3 regions of the Erwinia papayae genome follow, and region 2 is predicted to be linked to each of the others. Evidence: predicted binding sites of a transcription regulator. Region 2 holds the regulator's gene; each other region holds the start of a gene.
What was found. Region 2 encodes PurR, which represses purine synthesis genes. Its sites were predicted from a motif close to CANGCAAACGTTTGCNTG; they were not measured.
Positions count from the first base shown of each region.

Region 1: purE (5-(carboxyamino)imidazole ribonucleotide mutase) is a predicted target of PurR. The motif match lies at 3,563-3,580, and genes of this name have one in related genera.
Region 3: purT (formate-dependent phosphoribosylglycinamide formyltransferase) is a predicted target of PurR. The motif match lies at 3,497-3,514, and genes of this name have one in related genera.

Region 1 covers NZ_JBZCHT010000009.1:2,034,192-2,041,817, forward strand. Annotated here, with positions in the region: gene folD (bifunctional methylenetetrahydrofolate dehydrogenase/methenyltetrahydrofolate cyclohydrolase FolD) at 1-294, shown strand, start outside; gene ybcJ (ribosome-associated protein YbcJ) at 294-506, shown strand; gene cysS (cysteine--tRNA ligase) at 680-2,074, opposite strand; gene ppiB (peptidylprolyl isomerase B) at 2,309-2,803, shown strand; gene lpxH (UDP-2,3-diacylglucosamine diphosphatase) at 2,803-3,534, shown strand; gene purE (5-(carboxyamino)imidazole ribonucleotide mutase) at 3,674-4,183, shown strand; gene purK (5-(carboxyamino)imidazole ribonucleotide synthase) at 4,180-5,262, shown strand; gene ybbP (putative ABC transporter permease subunit YbbP) at 5,363-7,626, opposite strand, start outside.
Region 2 covers NZ_JBZCHT010000009.1:1,198,657-1,206,282, forward strand. Annotated here, with positions in the region: gene AC3RPL_RS10500 (DUF1289 domain-containing protein) at 1-36, opposite strand, end outside; gene AC3RPL_RS10505 (TetR/AcrR family transcriptional regulator) at 287-880, shown strand; gene AC3RPL_RS10510 (alkene reductase) at 922-2,028, shown strand; gene gloA (lactoylglutathione lyase) at 2,196-2,603, shown strand; gene rnt (ribonuclease T) at 2,707-3,363, shown strand; gene AC3RPL_RS10525 (Grx4 family monothiol glutaredoxin) at 3,491-3,829, opposite strand; gene AC3RPL_RS10530 (C40 family peptidase) at 4,187-4,993, shown strand; gene cydH (cytochrome bd-I oxidase subunit CydH) at 5,033-5,122, opposite strand; gene purR (HTH-type transcriptional repressor PurR) at 5,404-6,429, shown strand; gene punR (DNA-binding transcriptional activator PunR) at 6,535-7,446, opposite strand; gene punC (purine nucleoside transporter PunC) at 7,559-7,626, shown strand, end outside.
Region 3 covers NZ_JBZCHT010000009.1:688,798-696,423, reverse strand. Annotated here, with positions in the region: gene AC3RPL_RS08010 (S9 family peptidase) at 1-929, opposite strand, end outside; gene AC3RPL_RS08005 (tellurite resistance TerB family protein) at 1,061-1,714, opposite strand; partial or broken gene AC3RPL_RS08000 (sugar phosphate isomerase/epimerase family protein) at 1,950-2,767, shown strand; gene AC3RPL_RS07995 (YebG family protein) at 3,016-3,417, opposite strand; gene purT (formate-dependent phosphoribosylglycinamide formyltransferase) at 3,556-4,734, shown strand; gene AC3RPL_RS07985 (bifunctional 4-hydroxy-2-oxoglutarate aldolase/2-dehydro-3-deoxy-phosphogluconate aldolase) at 4,836-5,474, opposite strand; gene zwf (glucose-6-phosphate dehydrogenase) at 5,698-7,173, opposite strand; gene AC3RPL_RS07975 (MurR/RpiR family transcriptional regulator) at 7,549-7,626, shown strand, end outside.

The DNA of each region.
Region 1 (7,626 bases), 840 kb from region 2:
TTCACCAAAGATCTGCGTCATCATGTGGAATATGCCGATTTGCTGGTCGTGGCGGTAGGAAAACCCGGCTTTATTCCGGGTGACTGGATTAAGCCGGGCGCAATCGTTATCGATGTTGGCATCAATCGTCTGGACAATGGCAAAGTGGTGGGCGATGTCGATTTTGATGCAGCAGAAAAACGCGCGGCCTGGATAACGCCGGTGCCCGGCGGTGTGGGCCCAATGACGGTGGCCACGCTGATTCAGAACACGATGCAAGCCTGTGAAGAGTTTCACGATGGAGGAACACAGTAATGGCAACGTTTTCTCTGGGCAAACATCCCCATGTCGATCTCTGTGACCTGCTGAAACTGGAAGGCTGGGTGGAAAGCGGTGGTGCAGCAAAAGAGGTTATTGCTGACGGTCTGGTAAAAGTTGATGGCAACGTTGAAACCCGCAAACGCTGTAAAATTACCGCGGGTCAGCAGGTCAGCTTCAACAGTATGTCAGTTAAGGTGACAGCCTGATATAACGCCAGGTGGTGAGGTTCTGGCGCCGAGGCCTTTCTGTGCAGAACCTGCACAAGTGGAAACAGCACCATCAGGTGTTTGCCACCCCGCCATATCACACTAAAGCAAAGCCGCCTTTTGATGAGGGCGGCTTTGCTGCATTTGCCCGGCTGAAAAGCGGATATCCGTTGTTATCTGCGACGCCAGCTGGTTCCCTGCGGGCCGTCTTCGAGAACAATTCCCAGCTCGTTCAGCTTGTCGCGTGCCACATCTGCCTGCGCCCAGTTTTTCTCTTTTCGGGCATCATTGCGCATCCGGATCAACGCTTCAATTTCAGCAACCTGGCTGTCATCATCATCATTCTGATGCGCATTTTGTAGGAACAGATCCGGGTCCTGCTCCAGCAGGCCCAGTACCGCTGCCAGCTGACGCATTTTTGCAGCCAGCGTATTCGCCGCCGCCGCATCTTCGCTTTTCAGGCGATTCACTTCACGCGCCATGTCAAACAGCACGGAATAGGCTTCTGGCGTATTGAAATCATCATCCATTGCTTCGCGAAAGCGGGCTTCAAAGTCTTCACCACCCGCAGCCATCGCGGCAGCGTCAGTATTGCGCAACGCGGTATACAGACGTTCCAGTGCAGCGCGGGCCTGCTTCAGATTATCTTCGCCATAATTCAGTTGACTGCGATAATGACCCGACATCAGAAAATAGCGCACGGTTTCCGCATCGTAATGCGCCAGCACATCGCGCACGGTAAAAAAGTTATTCAACGATTTGGACATTTTCTCGCGGTCAACCATCACCATCCCGGAATGCATCCAGTAATTCACATACGGGCCGTCATGGGCGCAGGATGACTGGGCAATCTCGTTTTCATGATGCGGAAACATCAGATCCGAACCCCCGCCGTGAATATCGAAATGTGTTCCCAGCTGTTTGCAGTTCATCGCTGAACACTCAATATGCCAGCCAGGGCGACCGTCTCCCCAGGGTGAAGGCCAGCATGGCTCGCCCGCTTTCGACATTTTCCACAGCACGAAATCCATTGGATTACGCTTCACCTCGGCGCTGACTTCAACCCGGGCACCAGCCTGTAACTGCTCAAGATCCTGACGGGAGAGCAAACCGTAGTCGGCATCACTTTCAACCGAAAACATCACGTCGCCGTTGCTGGCGACATAAGCGTGTTGACGATCAATCAGTTTGCTGACCAGTTCAATGATGTCGTTAATGTGCTGAGTGGCGCGGGGTTCAAGATCCGGCGGCAGAATGTTCAGCGCTTTAAAATCCTTGTGCATTTCAGCGATCATGCCATCAGTAAGCTGCTGAATAATTTGCTTATTTTCACTGGCGCGCTTGATAATTTTGTCATCAATGTCGGTAATATTACGGACATATTTCAACGAATAGCCCAGATAGCGCAGATAGCGGGCCACCACATCGAAGGCGACAAAAGTGCGACCATGGCCAATATGACAAAGGTCGTAAACGGTAATGCCACACACGTACATACCGATTTGTCCGGCATTGATCGGTTTAAATTCCTCTTTCTGGCGACTCAGGGTGTTGAAAATCTTAAGCATTGACACATTCCGTTTTTTTTAGCGTGTGCGGGGATGACGTGTGAAACGTCTATTCTGACGCATTGTTAACGCAAGCGCCATGCAAAACAAGGTTGTGCTGTCAGGGCTTTATGCAGCAATGCTGACTCGTCATCACATTTTGTGATATAAGAACGGTCTGCTGAAATGTGCCACGCCAGCAATCAGGCGGCACCGGCTAACCATTAATTACTTGAACCCGGACAGGATGAAAATATGGTCACTTTCCAGACTAATCATGGCGATATCGTTATCAAAACCTTTGATGATAAAGCACCGGCTACCGTCAAAAACTTCCTGGACTATTGCCGTGAAGGTTTTTACAACAACACCATTTTCCACCGTGTCATTAACGGATTTATGATTCAGGGCGGCGGTTTTGAGCCGGGTATGAATCAGAAAGCAACCAAAGAAGAAATTCGCAACGAAGCCAATAATGGTCTGAAAAACACCAAAGGTACGCTGGCAATGGCCCGTACTCAGGCACCACACTCTGCAACCGCACAGTTCTTTATCAACGTGGCAGATAACGATTTTCTGAACTTCCGTGATGAAAGCCTGCAAGGCTGGGGTTACTGCGTGTTTGCTGAAGTGGTTGAAGGCATGGACGTGGTAGAAAAAATCAAAGCGGTGGCAACCGGTCGCAGCGGCATGCATCAGGATGTGCCAAAAGATGACGTGGTCATTCAGAACGTTACCGTCAGCGAATAATGCCTCATACGCTGTTCATCGCAGATCTCCATCTGTGTAAAGAAGAACCGGCAATCACCGCCGGTTTTCTTGCCTTTTTGCAACGTGAAGCCTGTCAGGCAGAAGCCTTATATATTCTTGGCGACCTGTTTGAAGCCTGGATTGGTGATGATTTTGCCCAACCGCTACATACCCAAATCGCCACTGCTCTGTCAGCATTAACCCAGGCCGGTATTCCCTGTTACTTTATCCACGGCAATCGTGATTTTCTGCTGGGTAAAAATTATGCAGCTGCCTGCGGGATGACACTGCTGCCAGAAGAAAAAGTATTGGCTCTCTACGGCAAACGTATTCTGATTATGCACGGCGATACATTGTGCACCGACGATCTGGCCTACCAACGCTTTCGCCGCAAAGTTCATCAGCGCTGGCTGCAAAAGCTGTTTCTTACCCTGCCTTTGTTTATTCGTAAGCGTATAGCCACCCGAATGCGGGCTGACAGCAAGCAGGCCAATCGTGGCAAAGATTCGGCCATCATGGACGTGAATCAGGATGCGGTTATCCGCACCATGACCCACCATGATGTGCACTATCTGATTCACGGCCACACACATCGCCCCGCGATCCATCAACTGACGGTCAACGGACAACCCGCCCAAAGGCTGGTATCCGGCGCATGGCATCACGAAGGCTGGTTAATCCGCGTAAGCGAAAGCGAAACCACGCTGATTTCCTTTCCTTTTGAGAAATAAAGAGCCGCGCGATTGCTTTACTGACGCCCACGCAACCGTTTTCCTCACCGTGCAGTCATGGTATTCTCTCTGCCCTTCCCATCTGATGGCGTAACCGACCTGAAGATGACGTTTGTACAATCACAGGAGTCTCACCCGCATGTCTTCCAATGCTGCACCGGCCCGTATTGCCATTGTTATGGGTTCCAAAAGTGACTGGGCAACCATGCAATTTGCCGCCGACATTCTCACCAACCTGGCCGTGCCTTTTCATTGTGAAGTGGTTTCAGCACACCGCACGCCAGACAAACTGTTCAGTTTTGCCGAACAGGCAGCTGAAAACGGTTTTCAGGTGATCATTGCAGGCGCGGGTGGCGCAGCACATCTGCCGGGCATGCTGGCGGCGAAGACGCTGGTGCCGGTGCTGGGCGTGCCGGTTCAGAGTGCAGCGCTGAGCGGTGTCGACAGTCTCTACTCCATTGTGCAGATGCCTCGCGGTATTCCGGTCGGGACGCTGGCAATTGGCAAAGCGGGCGCCGCCAACGCCGCGCTGCTGGCAGCACAAATTCTGGCACTGCATGACAACCAACTGGCCTCCCGCCTCGACGACTGGCGGCAAAAGCAGACGGATGAAGTGCTGAATAATCCCGATCCGCAGGAGGAAGCATGAAGCCGGTTTGCGTATTAGGTAACGGACAGTTGGGCAGGATGCTGCGCCAGGCAGGGGAACCGCTGGGTATCACTGTCCATCCGGTCGGGCTGGATGCCGAACCCGAAGCACTACCGATCCAGCAAAGCGTGATCACCGCAGAGATCGAACGCTGGCCGGAAACCGCCCTGACCCGTGAACTGGCCGATCACAACGCCTTTGTTAACCGCGATATTTTTCCTCGTCTTGCCGATCGTCTGACACAAAAACAGTTGCTGGATCAACTGGGCTTACCCACCGCGCCCTGGCAGTTGCTGGCGGACAGCAGTGAATGGTCACAGGTATTCGCCACGCTGGGTGAACTGGCTATCGTCAAGCGCCGTACTGGCGGCTACGACGGACGCGGCCAGTGGCGTCTGCGCAAAAATGACAGCAGCTCACTGCCAGCCGAGTGTTACGGTGAATGCATCGTCGAGCAGGGGATCAATTTTTCCGCTGAGGTGTCGCTGGTGGGTGCTCGTGGACATAATGGCGACACGGTGTTTTATCCGCTGACTCATAATCTGCACCAGGAAGGCATTCTGCGCACCAGCGTGGCATTCCCCCATCCGGACAAGACTCAGCAACAGCAGGCTGAAACCATGCTTTCAGCCATTATGAACGAACTGAACTATGTCGGCGTGATGGCGGTGGAGTGCTTCGTGGTTCCGGAAGGTTTGCTGATCAATGAGCTGGCTCCCCGTGTGCACAACAGCGGCCACTGGACGCAAAATGGCGCATCCATCAGCCAGTTTGAACTGCACCTGCGGGCCATTCTGAATTTACCGCTGCCGCAGCCGGTGGTCAGCACGCCTTCGGTGATGGTTAATCTGATTGGCACAGCGGTCAACCGCGACTGGCTGAGCCTGCCGCTGGTCCATCTGCACTGGTATGAAAAAGAGGTCCGTCCGGGGCGTAAAGTTGGTCACCTGAACCTGTCAGATGTCAGTTCGGACGCATTGCAGGCCACGCTTCATGACCTGCTACCTCAACTGCCGGAAGAATATGCCAGTGGTATTGGCTGGGCGGTCGAAAAACTACAGGATGCCCGCCTGGATTGATAAACCACTAAAATCGCCTCCGTGGCACAGTTTCACTGACTCCCGGCCCGGTTTAAAAAGCCTGCGCGTCCTTCACTAACTGGTGAGGGACGCGATGAAGCTACTCCGCGTGATAATTTCTGAACAACGCTTTCCCTTTCAGTAACCGGATACCCAGCCAGCCACTGCAGAGCGACAGTAACAGCGCCCCGGTTAAGGGTAGCGTCAGCCATAACATCACATCCGGCTGCCAGGGAAAATCAAACACTTTGCGCTGCAATCCCCATAAAGCCGCTTCTGCGCCAATGGCAGCAGCAATGCCTGACACCAGCCCCAGCAGGGCAAACTCATACCACAGAGTGCCACGCAGCAGTTTTTTACCCGCGCCCAGCGTGCGCCAGACGATCAGTTCCTGCCGACGCTGACGCATTCCGACCTGCACCTGCGCCATTAACAACAGCACACCACAGGCAGTTACCAGCACCACCATAATCTCCAGTGCCTGACTGACCTGAGCCAGCACCTGACCTATCTGTCGCAAAATGCTGCCAACATCAAGCAGGCTGAGCGTCGGAAACTGGCGATTCAGTTGCGCCAGCAACGCATTGTTATCATCAAGACGAAAGCTGGTCAGCCAGGTCTGTGGCTGGTCATCAAGCGCCCCCGGCGGGAAGATAAAAAAGAAATTGGGCTTGAGGCTTTCCCAGTCAACTTTGCGCAGGCTGGTAATGGTGGCCGAAAACGTCTGTGTATCGCCGGTAAAAGTCAGCTTATCGCCCGGTTTAACGCCAAGCCGCTCAGCCAGCGCCGCCTCCATTGATACTTCACCTTTCTGCGGCGGCCAGCTACCGGCAGTCAACGGGTTGTGATCTGGCAATGCGGCCTGCCAAGTAAGGTTCAGTTCACGGTTAAGTGAATTATCCAGCGTAGGATCGGCGGGCTTACCCTTAATCTCCGTCAGTCGTGCCCTGATAATCGGGTAGAAGGTTTGTGGCTCAATTCGCTGCTGCTGGAGAAAGGCTTTCACCTGCGGCACCTGATCCTGAGTCAGATTCAGCAAAAAGTAATTCGGACTTCCCGGAGGAAGCTGCTGCTGCCAGCGATCCAGCAGATCGCCACGCATCACTAACAGTAGCGCCAGCAACATAAAAGAGAGGGAGAATGCCGCCAGTTGACTCAGGGTGGTCCAGGGCTGCCGCAGCAGGCGGTTTACAGCCAGCCTGAATGCCAGGTTACTTAAACTGATGCGTTTCAGCAGCATCAGTGCCAGCCAGCCGATGCCAGCCAGCAATAGTGAGAGCAGCACAATCCCGCCGACTAACGCCCAGAGCAGCTTACTGCCGCCCACCAGCAACGCCAGCAGCCCGACCACGATCAGTGCCATCACCGGAAGATAATATTTCAGCGGCCAGAGCCTGGCGACCACATCCCGTCGCAGTACGCGCAATGGCTGAGTCGCCAGCAGTAAGCGATAAGGCCGTAATCCGACCAGCAGCGAGATGACAAACAAAGAGCCTGTCGCCCACAGCCACGGCCACGCGCTGGCAGCAGGCAGTTGACCAGGCAGAACAGGCTGCAACATCTTTAACAAAAGCCATTCAAATGCCTGTCCAATGATGCCGCCTGACACCACAGCCAGCAGCAGCACCGCCAGCCACTGGCCCACAATCAGCTTGCGTAAAGCAGCACGATTCGCCCCCAGCGTTTTCAGCACCGCCACCAGATCATAGCGGCTACGGCAGTAGTGGCTCATCGCGACGGTCACCGCCGCAACAGCCAGCATCAGGGTCAGCAGTGCTGAAAGCAGCAGAAACTGCCTGGCACGCTGCATGGATTTGCCCAACGCATCGTCCGAATTATCAGTACTTATCCAGCGCTGATCCGCGCTGATGTGCGAGTCGATAAAGCGGTCATAATGTGATAACTGTTCTGCCGTACCACCAAACTTATAGCGCCAGGTAATGCGACTACCAGGCTGGATCGCGCCGGTTTTTGCCACATCCGCCAGATTCATCAGCAACCGGGGCGCGGTCTGGAAAGGATTAAACCCGGCGTCCGGCTCCTGAATCACCTCGCCAGCAATACGCAAGGTTGTATCGCCCACCTCAAGATTGTTGCCTGCTTTCAGGTTAAGCAATGACAGCAGGCGCGGTGCCGCCAGAACGGTCCCTTCAGCCGGTTTCAGTCCCGCCGGACTGGTTGCCAGGGTGCCAAACATCGGATAGACATTATCTACCGCTTTAACCGCAGCCAGCTGCGGTGTCTCTCCGGCCCAGGTCATGGTCATAAATGTCAGCTGGCGACCTACCTGCAATCCGCTGTTACGTGCTTCGTCCAGCCACTCCTGTGGCACTTCACGCGGGCTCTGCAACGTCCGGTCACCGG
Region 2 (7,626 bases):
ACTGGGTACAGGAAAAAATTCGAGTTGTTCAGCCACCGTGACTCCTGATGCATTGATGTCATCTTTAAGCCGGGGCCTGTTGGCAGCACGCGATCAAAAAAATATTGCATAGCGTGATTTTCAACCGACCGAAACCCCGATACTACCGCAATTGTCATTAAAATGTTAATAGCAAGCGACAATCAGCCAGCAGCACCCGGAACTGAGCCTGACACAGATGAGCGGATTGTGCGCTGATAGCTGGCTTCGTTTGAAACAGACCGATCAGTCTGTTACCGTGACCGCGATGAAAACAACGCATTCTGACACCAGAGAACATATTCTGATAACCGGAGAACAGCTTTGCATCCAGCGAGGCTTTAACGGTATGGGATTGATCGAGTTGCTGAAAGAAGCAGGTGTGCCAAAAGGTTCCTTCTATTACTACTTCCCGTCCAAAGAGGCGTTCGGCGTAGCAATGCTTGAGCGTTATTTTGCACTTTATTACCAACGTTTTCGCGAATTTCTGGAAAATGATCAGGGCAATCAACGTCAGCGTATCCTTGATTATTATCAGCACTCTCTGGATATGTTTTGTCAGGAAGGTTTATTTGCTGGTTGCCTGTCCGTGAAGCTTTCAGCCGAGGTTTGTGATCTTTCAGAATCGATGCGCATTGCACTGGATACCGGTTCAAAATCCCTGATCTCCACGCTTTGTGCTGCGTTAAAACGCGCGCAGTTGCGGAGTGAGCTTCAGCTGACTCTGCCTGTCGAAGCCTGTGCCCAAAATATTTATTCATTGTGGCTGGGGGCCAGCCTGCAAAGTAAAATTTCTCGCAATATGACGCCGATGGCAAATGCATTGCTGGAAATTACACGCATGTTACCCCTGCCTGTTTAAAAAAAACCGTTACTAGCAGACCGGTCTACAAGGAGTGAAATATGGAATTTAAAAAGCTGTTTTCCCCGTTGAAAATAGGTGCCATTACCGTACCTAACCGCGTGTTGATGGCACCCCTGACACGCCTGCGCAGTATTGAGCCGGGTGATATTCCCACGCCGCTGATGGGGGAATATTATCGTCAGCGCGCCAGCGCGGGCTTGATTATTACTGAAGCCACTCAGGTTTCTTTCCAGGCTAAGGGTTACGCCGGTGCGCCGGGTCTGCACACTGCTGAGCAGATTGCCGCATGGAAAGCGATCAATGAAGGTATTCATCAGGAAGGCGGTCACAGTGCGGTTCAGCTTTGGCATACGGGCCGCATATCTCACACCAGCGTACAGCCCGAAGGCAAAGCGCCGGTTTCTTCTTCTGCCATTAATGCTGATACGCGCACCTCCCTGCGTGACGAAAACGGCCTGGCAATTCGTGAAGCGACGTCCACCCCACGTGCGCTGGAGCTGGAAGAAATTGCCGGTGTGGTCAATGATTTTCGCCAGGCTGTCGTCAATGCGCGCGAAGCTGGCTTCGATCTGGTTGAACTGCATTCTGCTCACGGCTACCTGATTCATCAGTTCCTGTCACCCGCTTCAAACCAGCGCAGTGATGCCTACGGTGGCAGCGTGGAAAATCGCACCCGCTTTGCTCTGGAAGTGGTCGATGCTGCTGTTGCAGCCTGGAGCAGCGATCGGATCGGGATACGTATTTCTCCGCTTGGTCCGTTTAATGGTCTGGATAATGGTGAAGATCAGGAAGCCGCAGCCCTCTACTACATTACTGAACTGGCGGAACGTAACCTTGCTTACCTGCATATATCTGAACCAGACTGGGCCGGTGGCAAGCCCTACAGCGAAGCTTTCCGCAAAGCAATCCGCGCCGTTTACCCTGGCGTGATTATTGGTGCTGGCGCTTATACGGCTGAAAAGGCCGAAGATCTGATCGAAAAAGGTCTGATTGATGCGGCTGCTTTTGGCCGCGTTTATATTGCCAACCCGGATCTGGTCGCTCGCCTGCAACAAAATGCGCCGCTGAATGAGCAACGCCCGGCGCTGTTCTACGGCGGCGGTGCGGAAGGCTACACCGACTACCCGACGCTGGCGCAAAAGTAAGCTCTCAGTACCGCGTTTTAACAACAGTGCGAGGCCGCGTAAAATGCGGCCTTTTCTGCTGTAAGTTCTTCCGCCTGAGCACTATGCCCGTTAACGCAGCAAGCGTTTCATCGCTATACTGTTTCGTTCCCGTCATCAGACGATGACGCTTTTATTAAGAGGATGCTATGCGCTTACTCCATACCATGCTGCGCGTTGGTGACTTACAACGCTCCGTTGACTTCTATACCAAAGTGCTGGGCATGCGCCTGCTGCGCACCAGCGAAAATAAAGAATATAAATATAATCTGGCGTTTGTCGGTTACACCGAAGAAAGTGAGGGTGCGGTTATTGAACTGACTTATAACTGGGGTGTTGACAGTTATGATCCGGGTAATGCGTACGGACATATCGCTCTGGGCGTGGATGATGTGGCAGCCACCTGCGATCGCATCCGTAAAGATGGCGGCAATGTGACGCGCGAGGCAGGTCCGGTCAAAGGCGGCACCACGGTGATTGCCTTCGTTGAAGATCCTGATGGCTATAAAATCGAACTGATTGAAAATAAACATGCGGGCCACGGTCTGGGCGCATGACCCTGCGGGATGCCACCGGCATCCCCTTTCCCCTTCCCATGCTGCAACGAATGACAAAATTTGCCATAATACGCGCTGCCATTTTTCCCCCTGTGAGATCCCGATGTCTGATTCGAACGAACTGAATAGCCTCAGCAGCCGTTTTCGCGGTTTTTATCCGGTAGTCATTGATGTGGAAACGGCCGGGTTTGACGCCAGAAGTAATGCATTACTGGAAGTGGCCGCCGTTACGCTGAAAATGGATCAACACGGCTGGCTGGAGAAAGATCAGACAATGCATTTTCATATTGAACCGTTCGAAGGCTCGGTGCTGCAACCAGAAGCTCTGGCTTTTAATGGCATCGATCCTCACAATCCACTCCGCGATGCGGTCAGTGAATACACAGCGTTAAACGCTATCTTTAAACTGATTCGTAAAGGTATTAAAGATCAGGGCTGTAGCCGGGCAATTATGGTGGCGCACAATGCCACGTTTGATCTGAATTTCGTTAATGCTGCCGCAGACAGAGCGGGTCTTAAACGAAATCCATTTCATCCCTTTGTGACCTTCGACACTGCTGCACTTAGCGGGCTGGTTCTGGGTCAGACGGTACTGGCTAAAGCCTGCATCGCTGCCGGTATGCCATTCGACAGTAGTCAGGCCCACTCTGCGCTGTATGACACCGAGCAAACAGCGGATCTGTTTTGCGAGCTGGTAAACCGCTGGAAACGTCTGGGAGGCTGGCCTCTGGCTCAGGCAGAAACAACGAGCAAGGAGTGACACTGTCACTTACATCGTGCGCTTTTATATGGCTTATTCAACAATGGCGGGAAAGCGTCATGGTTGCAGAGGTGTTTAAGGGCAGGAAACCGTTGTTTACCTGCCCTTTTTATCGCCCGGGAGTGGTTTATTCAGCCGGTGCTGCGGGATATTTTTGCGCCGTTTCTTTGATCAGCTGTTGCAGTTCACCACGCTGATACATTTCGATAATAATATCGCAGCCGCCAACCAGCTCACCATCAACCCACAGTTGAGGGAAAGTCGGCCAGTTAGCATATTTAGGCAGTTCAGCACGAATTTCCGGATTCTGTAGAATATCAACATAGGCAAAACGCTCACCACAGGCAGAAAGTGCCTGCACAGCCTGAGCAGAAAAGCCACAGCTCGGCAGTTTTGGCGAGCCTTTCATATAAAGCAGAATGGGGTTTTCTGCTATCTGACGCTCAATTTTCTCAACAGTACTCATAAATAGCTTCCTTCAGCGGATACTTCGTGTCTTATTATTGTAGCGATTATGAACCAACGTTAAAACGACATTTTATTCAGGGTAAAAGTCCACCAGGAAGATACCTGTTAACATCCTGATTAAAATACGATTACAAACACTTTTATTACCTGCACGCATAATCTGAGTACAAATGCTGCGCATTAACAGTGCCATTTAATGTCATTTTTACAGCTTTTACGTGTTATGCATTCCTGAAACAAAAAAGGTGTTAACTTTGACCAGGAAGTTCGATTAGAATCGGACTGTCAATCTGAAAGATATCCTAATTCAACCACGCTCCGGCCCCGGCGGGAGCATAAACTGCTAACGGTAACGATGCGTTTACTCATCACGCTTATCATGCTGGCTACAGCTCAGCTGTTTTTCAATATGGCGCACGCATCGCCCCATACCCCTGTTAATGCTAATCACCACAAAACTGACAGCAACACCACGGCACGAGAAGATGAACGGCGTAAGCGACGTCCGGTGAAAAGCAGTTCCAGCAAAGTAAAAGAAGTCAGTAGCAAAAAATCCCGTCTGACTGCGGTCAATAAATTCAAACTAAAAAAACGCAATACCGTCAGGGTAAATGTAACAACCGCATCAGTTAAAGAAACATTGCCGGTGTATAAAAGACGATATGGGCGCCATCACGGCAATACGGTAGTGCAGCCGGATGAGATGGCTTACAGTGTTGCCCCGCTGAAGCTCAGCAGAGCACACCGCGCCCGCTACCAGAAAGCACGTGAAACGGCGATGAACAAACTGATGGGCCAGCTGGGTAAACCTTATCAGTGGGGCGGAACATCGCCGAAAACCGGTTTCGATTGCAGCGGTCTGGTCTGGTACGCTTATAAAGATCTGGTGAAATTCAAAATTCCACGCACGGCCAATGAGATGTACCATCTGCGCGATGCGGCTTCGATCAGACGTGACGATCTCGAAAAAGGCGATCTGGTTTTTTTTCGTATAAATGGCCGCGGTACTGCCGATCATGTTGGGGTTTATCTGGGTAATGGTAAATTTATTCAGTCGCCGCGAACCGGCAAAGATATTCAGGTCAGCGCACTAAGCGAAGATTACTGGCAACGCCACTATATTGGTGCACGCCGGATGATGACGCCAAAAACTATTCGCTGATTCACTCTCAAGGCCGTTCCGGGGAGCGGCCTTATTTTTTCAGTGCAGCACTGCGGTGAAGCTGAATGCAACAATCATCAGTAAAGCGCCGATGGTTGTCAGTAGTGAAAATTTAAGATTGGTATCCATCTGTTACCCTCGATAACCACAGCGTTTATGGCGTCATTGATTTTCCCATAGTTGCCAGTAAAAATCTCGTTTTCTCTGCTCAGGCTTGTTAGAATTCTTACGCATTACTTCAGGTCACCGTATCGTTCATATTCATTTTCTGGCACAGACCTTTTCCCTTTCTGATGTCTCCGCAAGACACCGTATAGCTTTGTTAACAGACATCAGGTTTTTGTATTTGAAGCAATCGTTTAACAAACTAATTATCAGTAAGTTACGAGATATCCAGGAGTAGCGAGTTAATGGCAACAATAAAAGATGTGGCCAGACGTGCGGGCGTATCAACCACCACCGTTTCCCACGTTATTAATAAAACCCGCTTTGTCGCTGAAGAAACGCGAGAAGCCGTGTGGAGTGCCATCAAAGAATTACATTACTCTCCCAGTGCAGTCGCCCGCAGCCTGAAGGTGAATAACACTAAAACCATAGGCCTGTTAGCCACCTCAAGCGAAGCGCCCTACTTTGCTGAGATTATTGAGGCGGTAGAAAATTGCTGCTTTGAGAAAGGCTATACCCTGATTTTAGGTAATGCCCATAATGACCTGCAAAAACAGCAGGCCTATCTCTCTATGATGGCGCAGAAGCGGGTAGATGGTCTGTTGGTCATGTGTTCTGAATATCCTGCGCCGTTAATTACCTTACTGGAAGAGAGTCGTCATATTCCAATGGTAGTGATGGACTGGGGCGAATCGCGCGGCGATTTTACCGATACCGTACTGGATAATGCCTTTGAAGGCGGCTACCTGGCAGGCCGCTATCTGATCGACCGTGGTCACCGCGACATCGGAGTGATCCCCGGTCAGATGGAACGGAATACCGGAGGTGGACGCCATGCTGGATTCCTTAAAGCCCTTGCTGAAGCGGATATTCCGTTACGGGAAGAGTGGCTGGTTCAGGGTGATTTTGAGCCGGAATCCGGCTACCACGCTATGCAGCAAATCCTCTCACAAAAACAGCGCCCCAGTGCAGTGTTCTGTGGCGGTGACATTATGGCAATGGGAGCGATATGCGCAGCAGATGAAATGGGGCTGCGTGTCCCACAGGATATTTCGGTGATCGGGTATGATAATGTGCGTAACGCTCGTTTTTTTGCTCCTTCACTGACCACGATTCATCAGCCTAAGGAACAGCTGGGTGAAACCGCTTTTGCTATGCTGCTGGATCGTATAACCAGCAAACGTGAAGAACCACAAACAATTGAAGTGCACCCCACACTGATTGAACGTCGCTCGGTGGCTGATGGTCCTTTCAGGAAACACCGGCAATAATTCTTATACCGCCTCTGATGTCAGGGGCGGCCGCTTCACCAGCCACAGCTCTGACGTACAGAGCAGCGCCTGAACAGTAAAAACGGACATGGCAGACCGGTGGGTTTATATCTCTTCCGCAAGCCATTCGCTGTTCAAGGTGTCGGTATCTCCCAGATAATCCAGTAGCCAGCTCAACGCAGGTGAGGCCGTTTGTTCTGACCAACTCACACAGCAGGGGCTGTCAGGAAAAACCGTTTCCAGCTGCAAAACTTTGAGTGCTCCCCTGCTTATAAGGGGGCGCGAAAGATGCGCAGGCACCATTCCCACACATAATCCGGATAACAGACAGTCAATGCCGCTTTCCCAGTCTGGCACCACCATCCGGCGCTGATTATCCAGGGTCCAGGTCGTTCTTCTGGTTAGAGAACGGGAGGTGTCCTCCAGACCGAGAGAAGGCCATGCACGTATGCTCTCCTCACTGACCGGCCCCTGAAGCTGAGCAAGGGGGTGCCCGGCCTCTACCACGCAATGCCAGCCAAGCATTCCCATGCTGCGAAAAGCAAAACGTCCACCAACCGGAATAGCCTGAGTTGCCCCAATCGCCACATCCACCCGCCCATCTGCCAGCGCATCCCAGACACCATTAAATACTTCTGCTGACAGATGCAGTTCCATGTCGGGAAAATGTCGATAGAAATCAATCACCAGCTGCCGGGTTCTGGCTGGTTTGACAATGCAGTCCACGGCAATATTAATCTGACCGCGCCAGCCGTTGGCCACCTGCTGGCACTGACGTCGGGTGGCAAGCATTTTTTTGATAACAGCTCGTCCTTCCCTGACAAAAAAATGCCCTGCATCGGTCAGCACGACGTCGCGGTGACGTCTGACAAAGAGGGCGACAGCCAGCCACTCCTCCAGCTGGCGGACAGTATAGCTGATGGCTGACGGGACACGATGCAGTTCTGCGGCTGCAGCAGTAAAGCTGCCGGTCCTTGCTACCGCATCAACCACTTCCAGAGAGTGTTCTGACCACATAATCTGCCTGCAATATTTTTGAATACAAACCGCAAATATTACCGTTTCACAACCGCTTTGCCACCCCGTTACACTGCGCAGCGTTTTATTTACCTGACTGAAGAGTGCATCCATGTCATCAAAAGGATTTACCGTTTATCTTGCCCTGCTCAGCGTGTCCGGGTTTCTGGCCACCGATAT
Region 3 (7,626 bases), 510 kb from region 2:
ATCAGGGTTTGCCAGCTGTCCTCACTGAACTGCTGGCTGTAATAAAGTGCAAAATTCTTCCCTTCCCGGTTCGAGCGAACCCAGAACTGTTGCTGATAGTGATCCACCGCGTACTCGTGATCTTTACGGCGTGGACAGAATATCTGTGGCTCAGCCGTGGCGGAATCCGCATCCAGCAACAGAATTTCACTGGTGGTGGTGCTGTTCAGACTGATAAGAACAAACTGCTCAGAGGTGGTTTTGTGAACGCTGACGTAGAAGGTATCGTCCTGCTCTTCATACACCAGTTCATCTTCCTGTTGTGAGGTGCCAGGACGGTGACGCCATACCTGCCACGGCAACAGAGTCTGCTTATCTTTCAGCACGTAATAGAACGTGCTGCTGTCTGCCCATGCAAATCCTGAAGAGACATGCTCCAGCACTTCCGGATACCACTCGCCGGTGGTCAGATTGAAGAAACGAATGTCGTACTGACGGCGTGACAGATAGTCCTCTGCCACCGCCAGCAGTTGATTATCCGGACTGATACCCAGTCCGCCAGGCGTATAAAAATCCGCGCCTGCCGCTCGCTGATTGCAGTCAAGCAGGATCTCCCATTGCTCCGGTGTGGAAGTGTCTTCCGGCTGGCGGGTATAAATTGCATACTCTTTGCCTTCCTCGTAGCGGCTCTGATAACGCCAGCCCCTTTTAACATAAGGCACGGAAAACTCACGTGGCGGAATACGTTGAATAATTTCCTTCAGCACCTCCTGCCGTAACGCCTGGTGCGGTGCCATAATCGCGCTGCCGTACTCATTTTCAGCTTCAAGATAGTCAACAACATCCTGCTGCTGACGCTGGTCATCACGCAGCCAGTAATAGTTATCGATGCGCGTCTCACCGTGCAGGGTCATTTCAACAGGAATTTTTCTGGCGATTGGGGGTTTCAGCATTATCGGACATCCACTCAGTCAGTCATGTCTGCTTAGTGTGGCATTTACCGCGCTGATTGTCAGGCGGGAGCCTGAAGCAGTCAGTGACAAAACAACAGGTTGGGGACAAAAATGCCCCCGGCGGGTGATCAGGCAGATAATTTTTGCTTCTCAGCCTGAATATCACTGGCAATACTCTCGCGAACATCCTCGGGTATTTTCAGTTCGTCTGCGAGAGCCTGAAGGTAGCTGCGCTCCATGAAATGGTCCACGTCAATCACCAGATTACTGAGGAAATAGACCTCCAGCGCTTCCTCCTCATTACTGATGTCCTTCGCCAGCTTTTGTGGATCCAGGGGCATATCAATGGCCTGCTGGATCATTCGCTCACCCTCTGCGCCCAGCCCGGCCTGCTGAATATGCTGGTCGATCGCCTGTCGCTCATTGTTGTCAATATGACCATCGCTTTTCGCCGCAAACACCAGCGCCTGCACCAGACGCTCCGCACGACGGTCTGGTGGCGAGAACTGCTGACCAAACTGCGGCTGGTCGCGGTGAGTTTCAGCGATACGCTGCTTATATTTATTCCACAGCACCGCCCCCGCTGCCGCGCTGCCGCCGATGATCAGCGCATTTTTCCCGTATTTCGTCAGCAGTTTGCGCGAAGATTTACTCGCTATCAGCAGGCCTGCCAGACCACCCAGCGCGCCCGGTGCCAGCATCTTGCCTAATCCCTCGCCACCACTTTTTCCCTGCTTGCCATTGCCCAGCACATTTTGAATTTGTTTCAGCCAGTCAGCCATCGTCTTTCCTTTCAGTGACAGAAAACGTTCAGCATAGAGGGCGTTACGTCAAGAACCGTCAAGTCTGGCAAAGCCCCGAAAACAACCAGCTACACTTCGCTAACAAAGGAACAACACTATAATTAGCATGATAATTATTACGCCTGGCATTAGCGCAGGGAAGACAGCGGCATCTCAGGTTTTGACGGCAGAACTGATTCGACACTTAATCGCCGGATATCGGCTGAGGAAAATCATGCGATTTGCTCATAATCCCCTGTTTATCAACACGGTTATTTTAGGGGGAACACCGGAAGAAAAAATTGAGGCCGCAGCGCAGGCGGGCTTCAGTCAGATTGAACTCTGGCGGCAGGATGTGGAGAAAGCGGGCGGCGGCGTGCCGGGGATTATTGACCTGGTCAGCCTAAAAATCTGGCATTTACCGATTATCAGGTGCTGCTGGATTTCGATGGCGCACCGGACGCCGTTCGTCAGCGAAAGTGTGATGAAGCTTTGGTGATGCTGGATACGGCAGTGGCTCTCGGTGCAACCACGCTGCTGACGCCAGCATCAACCGCTGATGATTGTCTTGCCGGGCGCGAAGAGGAGGATATCCGCTGGCTGGTTGATGAAGCAGGCAGGCGGGGACTGAGTGTGGCCTTTGAAGCTATGGCATGGAGTACACACATTAACAATACTGCGGCAGCATGGCAGCTGGTGCAGCGCATCGATAAGCCGAATCTTGGTCTGGTGGTCGATGCTTTCCACATCTTTGCCCGTCGGCGCACGGTAGCAGACCTGGCAGGGATCCCGATGGATAAAATCTTTCTGGTACAGCTGTCCGACCTCGCCGCCCTGCCCGCTGAGCACGCGCTGGTCGACATCGCACGTCATAAGCGCCTGTTACCCGGCGAGGGGTGTTTCCCGCTGAACACCCTGCTGGATTATCTGGCAGAGGGTGGATACAACGGGCCTCTTGGCCTGGAAGTCTTTAACGACCAGCTGCATCAGCGTGCAGCTCATGACGTGGCGAAAGAAGCCATGTCTGCCCTGAAGCGATGTTGTGGCATCTGAATAAATCTGCCGCTGTGCTGAAATGGATAACGTCGCCCAATCCGGCGACGCTCCGGAGCCGGTTCGACAGGTTAACCCGCTTCATCGGACAAACTGGTCGCCGACACTCCTGTGGTGACCCCATAAAATACGGTAACAGCACGCAGGACGTGGAGCACAACGCCAGACTCCCGGCACACTGCTGGTCACCAAAGCCGCAGGCCCCGGATGAGAGGACCACAGCAACGGACGGATTTCGTTTGCTGACCTCAGGCTACCTTACTGGCGCGGGAGGGTTTGCCTGCACCGATCGCTTTCAGTTTGTTCTTCGGTTCTGCTTCATCCGTGGCGTCTGCCAGAGTGTCGCTTTCCTGCCCGGCATCGGGCTCCCCGGCCGGGTTCAGGTCGTTACCTTCCATGCTCACATTTGCACGCTCAGGTTGTTTGCTGGTGCGCAGAATATGTGCAAGGGCATCTTTATTCTCTGCGAGGAACAGCCCGAGTATTTCGCGCTGCTCTTCGTCAATCGTCAGCGGGGCCACACCAAGCCAGTCGGAGAAGACTTCCGCCATATCCAGCATTTTGTCGTAGGCATCGGCTTCTTTTTTACTGGCGAAAGTCATTTTTTCCTCACCTTTTCTGACCACAACATATTTTATTTCAACAGCCATTGTTCCCACCTTATTTAACTGTATTTTCATACAGTATAACAGCGATGATTTTCCTTCTCAAGCCCGTAAAGCGGATGTATGCGCAATCGTTTTCGTTTATACTGCGCGCGTTTTTTTCCTTCCAATCAGGTAGACATTATGACAACTCTTGGTACTGCGCTGCGCCCCGCCGCCACGCGTGTAATGCTGTTAGGAGCGGGTGAACTTGGCAAAGAAGTCGCGCTGGAATGCCAGCGCCTGGGCGTGGAAGTCATTGCCGTCGATCGCTATGCCGACGCACCCGCCATGCATGTGGCGCATCGCAGCCATGTCATCAACATGCTGGATGGCGAAGCACTGCAAGCCCTGGTGGCGTCAGAACGTCCTGATTTTATTGTGCCAGAAATCGAAGCCATCGCGACAGATATGCTGATTGAGTTGGAAAAACAGGGGCAAAAGGTGGTGCCGACCGCGCGTGCCGCCCGTCTGACCATGAACCGCGAAGGCATTCGTCGCCTGGCCGCTGAAGAGCTCTCCCTGCCCACCTCAGATTACCGCTTTGCCGATGATGAGCAGGCTTTTCATCAGGCCGTACAGGCAATTGGCTTCCCGTGCATCGTTAAGCCGGTCATGAGCTCGTCCGGTAAAGGACAAAGTTTTATTCGTGAAGCCTCACAACTGAAGGCAGCCTGGGAGTACGCCCAGCAGGGTGGACGCGCCGGGGCCGGGAAAGTGATTGTTGAAGGTGTGGTGAAATTTGATTTTGAGATAACTCTGCTGACTGTCAGCGCGGTTGATGGTATCCATTTCTGCGCCCCCATTGGTCACCGTCAGGAAGAGGGTGATTACCGCGAATCATGGCAACCCCAACAGATGAGCGCCCTCGCCCTGCAACGCGCTGAAGAGATCGCCGCAAAAGTGGTTACCGCGCTGGGTGGTCAGGGCCTGTTTGGCGTTGAGCTGTTTGTCTGTGGTGATGAAGTGGTGTTCAGCGAGGTTTCTCCACGTCCACACGATACCGGGATGGTCACGCTGATTTCGCAGGACCTGTCAGAGTTCGCACTGCATGTCCGGGCCTTCCTCGGCCTGCCAGTGGGCGCTGTTCGCCAGTATGGTCCGGCGGCTACTGCGGTGATCCTGCCTGAACTGGATAGCGACAACGTGCAGTTTGCACAGCTGGCAGACGTGCTTGGGGCAGGTCTGCAACTGCGTCTGTTCGGCAAGCCTGAAATTCACGGTAAGCGGCGGATGGGGGTTGCGCTGGCAAGCGGTGAAGATATTGCTGATGCGGTACAACGTGCCATCAACTGCGCAGCGGGCGTCAAAGTCAGCGGCTGAGAAGCATAAAGGTCTGGCGCACTGCTCTTTTCCTCGTCCCGCCAATAAAGAAAGGATGGCGTTTGCCATCCTTTCTCGCTTTACCGGCTGGTCCGGAAGCGTTAAGCCGCACCGGCAACGGCTTCTTTCGCCAGTCGGGTAATGCGTTCATAATCGCCGGCTTCCAGCGCATCGGCGGGCACCAGCCACGAGCCGCCAATACAAAGCACGCTTTTCAGGGCCAGATAATCACGGTAATTAGCCGGTGAAATCCCGCCGGTTGGACAGAAGCGTACCTGCGGGAAGGGTCCGCCAATTGCCTGCAACGCCTTCACGCCACCGTTGGCTTCCGCCGGGAAAAACTTAAACTCACGCAGCCCGTAATCCATCCCGGTCATCAGCTCTGAAACCGTACTGATGCCCGGGATCAACGGCACGGAACCTGCTACGGCAGCTTTCAGCAGCGGTTCGGTCAGACCCGGACTGATGGCAAACTGCACGCCTGCATCAGTGACTGCTTTTAACTGCTCCGCATTCAGCACCGTGCCCGCGCCGACGATAGCTTCCGGCACCTCGTTGACCATCGCTTTTATCGCCTCCATCGCACAGGCGGTACGCAGCGTCACTTCCAGCACTTTCACGCCGCCCGCCACCAGTGCCTTCGCCATTGGCACCGCATGTTCCAGCTTGTTAACCACAATCACCGGCACAACCGGGCCGGTCGTCAGGATCTGTTCTGCACTTATTTTCCAGTTACTCATCGACCTGCTTCTCCTGTCTTGCCAGCCGTGTGAGTGACTGGCTAAAGCGACGCGCAACGCGTCTGGATAGTGATGTTGTTCACTACCATACAGGACAGTTGCCCGGTACGTCCATGTGATTGAACTTTTTTTGAAACAGCGGTTTATTTTTTAACGTCGGCGCAGGGCATCATCTTTCAGCAATAAAAAAACCCGCCGGAGCGGGTCTTATCGTACCGTGAAATTACTCAAATTCATTCCAGGAACGGCCATCACGGGTGATCATCGCCACCGAGGCAACCGGTCCCCAGGTGCCGGCCTGGTAAGGCTTGGGCGCTTCTTTATCTGCCGCCCAGGCTTCCATGATTGAATCGACCCACTTCCACGCTTCTTCCACCTCATCACGGCGAACAAACAACGCCTGGATGCCGCGCATGGTTTCCAGTAACAGACGCTCGTAGGCATCCGCCAGATGCGACTGGTTAAAGGTTTCTGAGAAGCTCAGATCCAGCTTGGTGGTTTGCAGATTGTGTTTGTGGTCCAGTCCGGGAACCTTGTTAAGGATCTGGATCTCAACCCCTTCATCCGGCTGTAAACGGATGGTCAGCTTGTTCTGTGGCAGTTCCTGCCAGGATTCTTTGAACAGGTTGAGCGCTGGATTTTTGAAATAGACCACCACTTCGGAACACTTGGTTGGCAGTCGTTTACCGGTACGCAGATAGAAAGGCACGCCTGCCCAGCGCCAGTCGTCAATATCCACGCGGATAGAGACAAAGGTTTCCGTATTGCTGGTTTTATTGGCGTCTTCTTCTTCCAGGTAACCCGGTACTTTCTTACCCTGCACAAAGCCCGCGGTATACTGGCCACGCACGGTTTTATCACGCACGTTAGTGTGGTCAATACGACGCAGCGAACGCAGCACTTTTACCTTTTCATCACGGATACGGTCGGCAGAAAGATCGGCGGGTGGTGACATGGCAATCATGGTCAGCACCTGTAACAGATGGTTCTGGATCATGTCACGCATCTGACCCGCTTTATCAAAATATCCCCAGCGTCCTTCGATACCCACTTCTTCTGCCACGGTGATCTGCACGTGGTCGATGGTGCGGTTATCCCAGTTTGAGGCAAACAGCGAATTGGCAAAACGCAGTGCCAGCAGGTTCAGTACCGTCTCTTTACCCAGATAATGGTCAATGCGGAATACCTGGTTTTCTTCAAAAAATTCACCGACCTGATCGTTAATTTCCTGGGAGGTTTCCAGTGAAGTACCCAACGGCTTTTCCATCACCACACGGGCTGGCTGTGCATTAAGTTTGGCAGTGCCCAGACCTTTGCAGATAGCACCAAACGTGCCGGGCGGCATGGCAAAATAGTTAATGGTCACGCGTTTTTTCTGGTCCAGCATTTTACCCAGTTTGGTAAAATGGCTGGTGTCGTTAACGTCCAGGTTACAGAAGTCGAGTCGGCTGCTCAGTTTGTCCCAGAGTGCCTCATCAATCTTCTCCTTCATAAAGGTTTCCAGTGCTTCCCGCACCACCTTGGTCCAGGCTGCTTTATCCCAGTCCGCCCTTCCCACGCCAATAATGCGTGACTCTTCATGAATCTGACCGGCTTTTTCCAACTGATACAGGGATGGCAACAGTTTCCGGCGAGCAAGATCGCCTTTAGCACCGAAAATGACCAGATCGCATGCCTGGGCCGTTTGTGTAACCGCCATTATATTCTCCTCGTTGCAGGATAAGCCTGACCTGCTAAATCCGTAACACTCAGGCTCTTATTGTAATTTTCTTTCAGTACAATGTACTGCTTTTGTTCGCTCCGCGTAAACCGACCTGCACGCCTGCCGCACAGAGAAACCAGATTGTGCAAATTTTAACGGCGGTCAACAGCTCTTTTATTGCGCGATCATTGATCGTTTTTTGTCGACTGGCCTGCGCGGGTAAAACCGGACAGAGTTCAAATTCTGGCAAAAAAACGTGACAAAGCGCACCCGTCCTCTGCCCCCGCCCTTAGCGCGCTTGTATATTCTCTACAAAATGACATCGATTTCTCCTTTGGTTGAAATCGCCAGAATGTATCAGCGGACACCGTTATGACTATGCTGGAAAGAATTCAGTCTCAGCTGGAAAATCTGAGCAAATCCGAGCGCAAAGTGGCTGACGCCATTGTT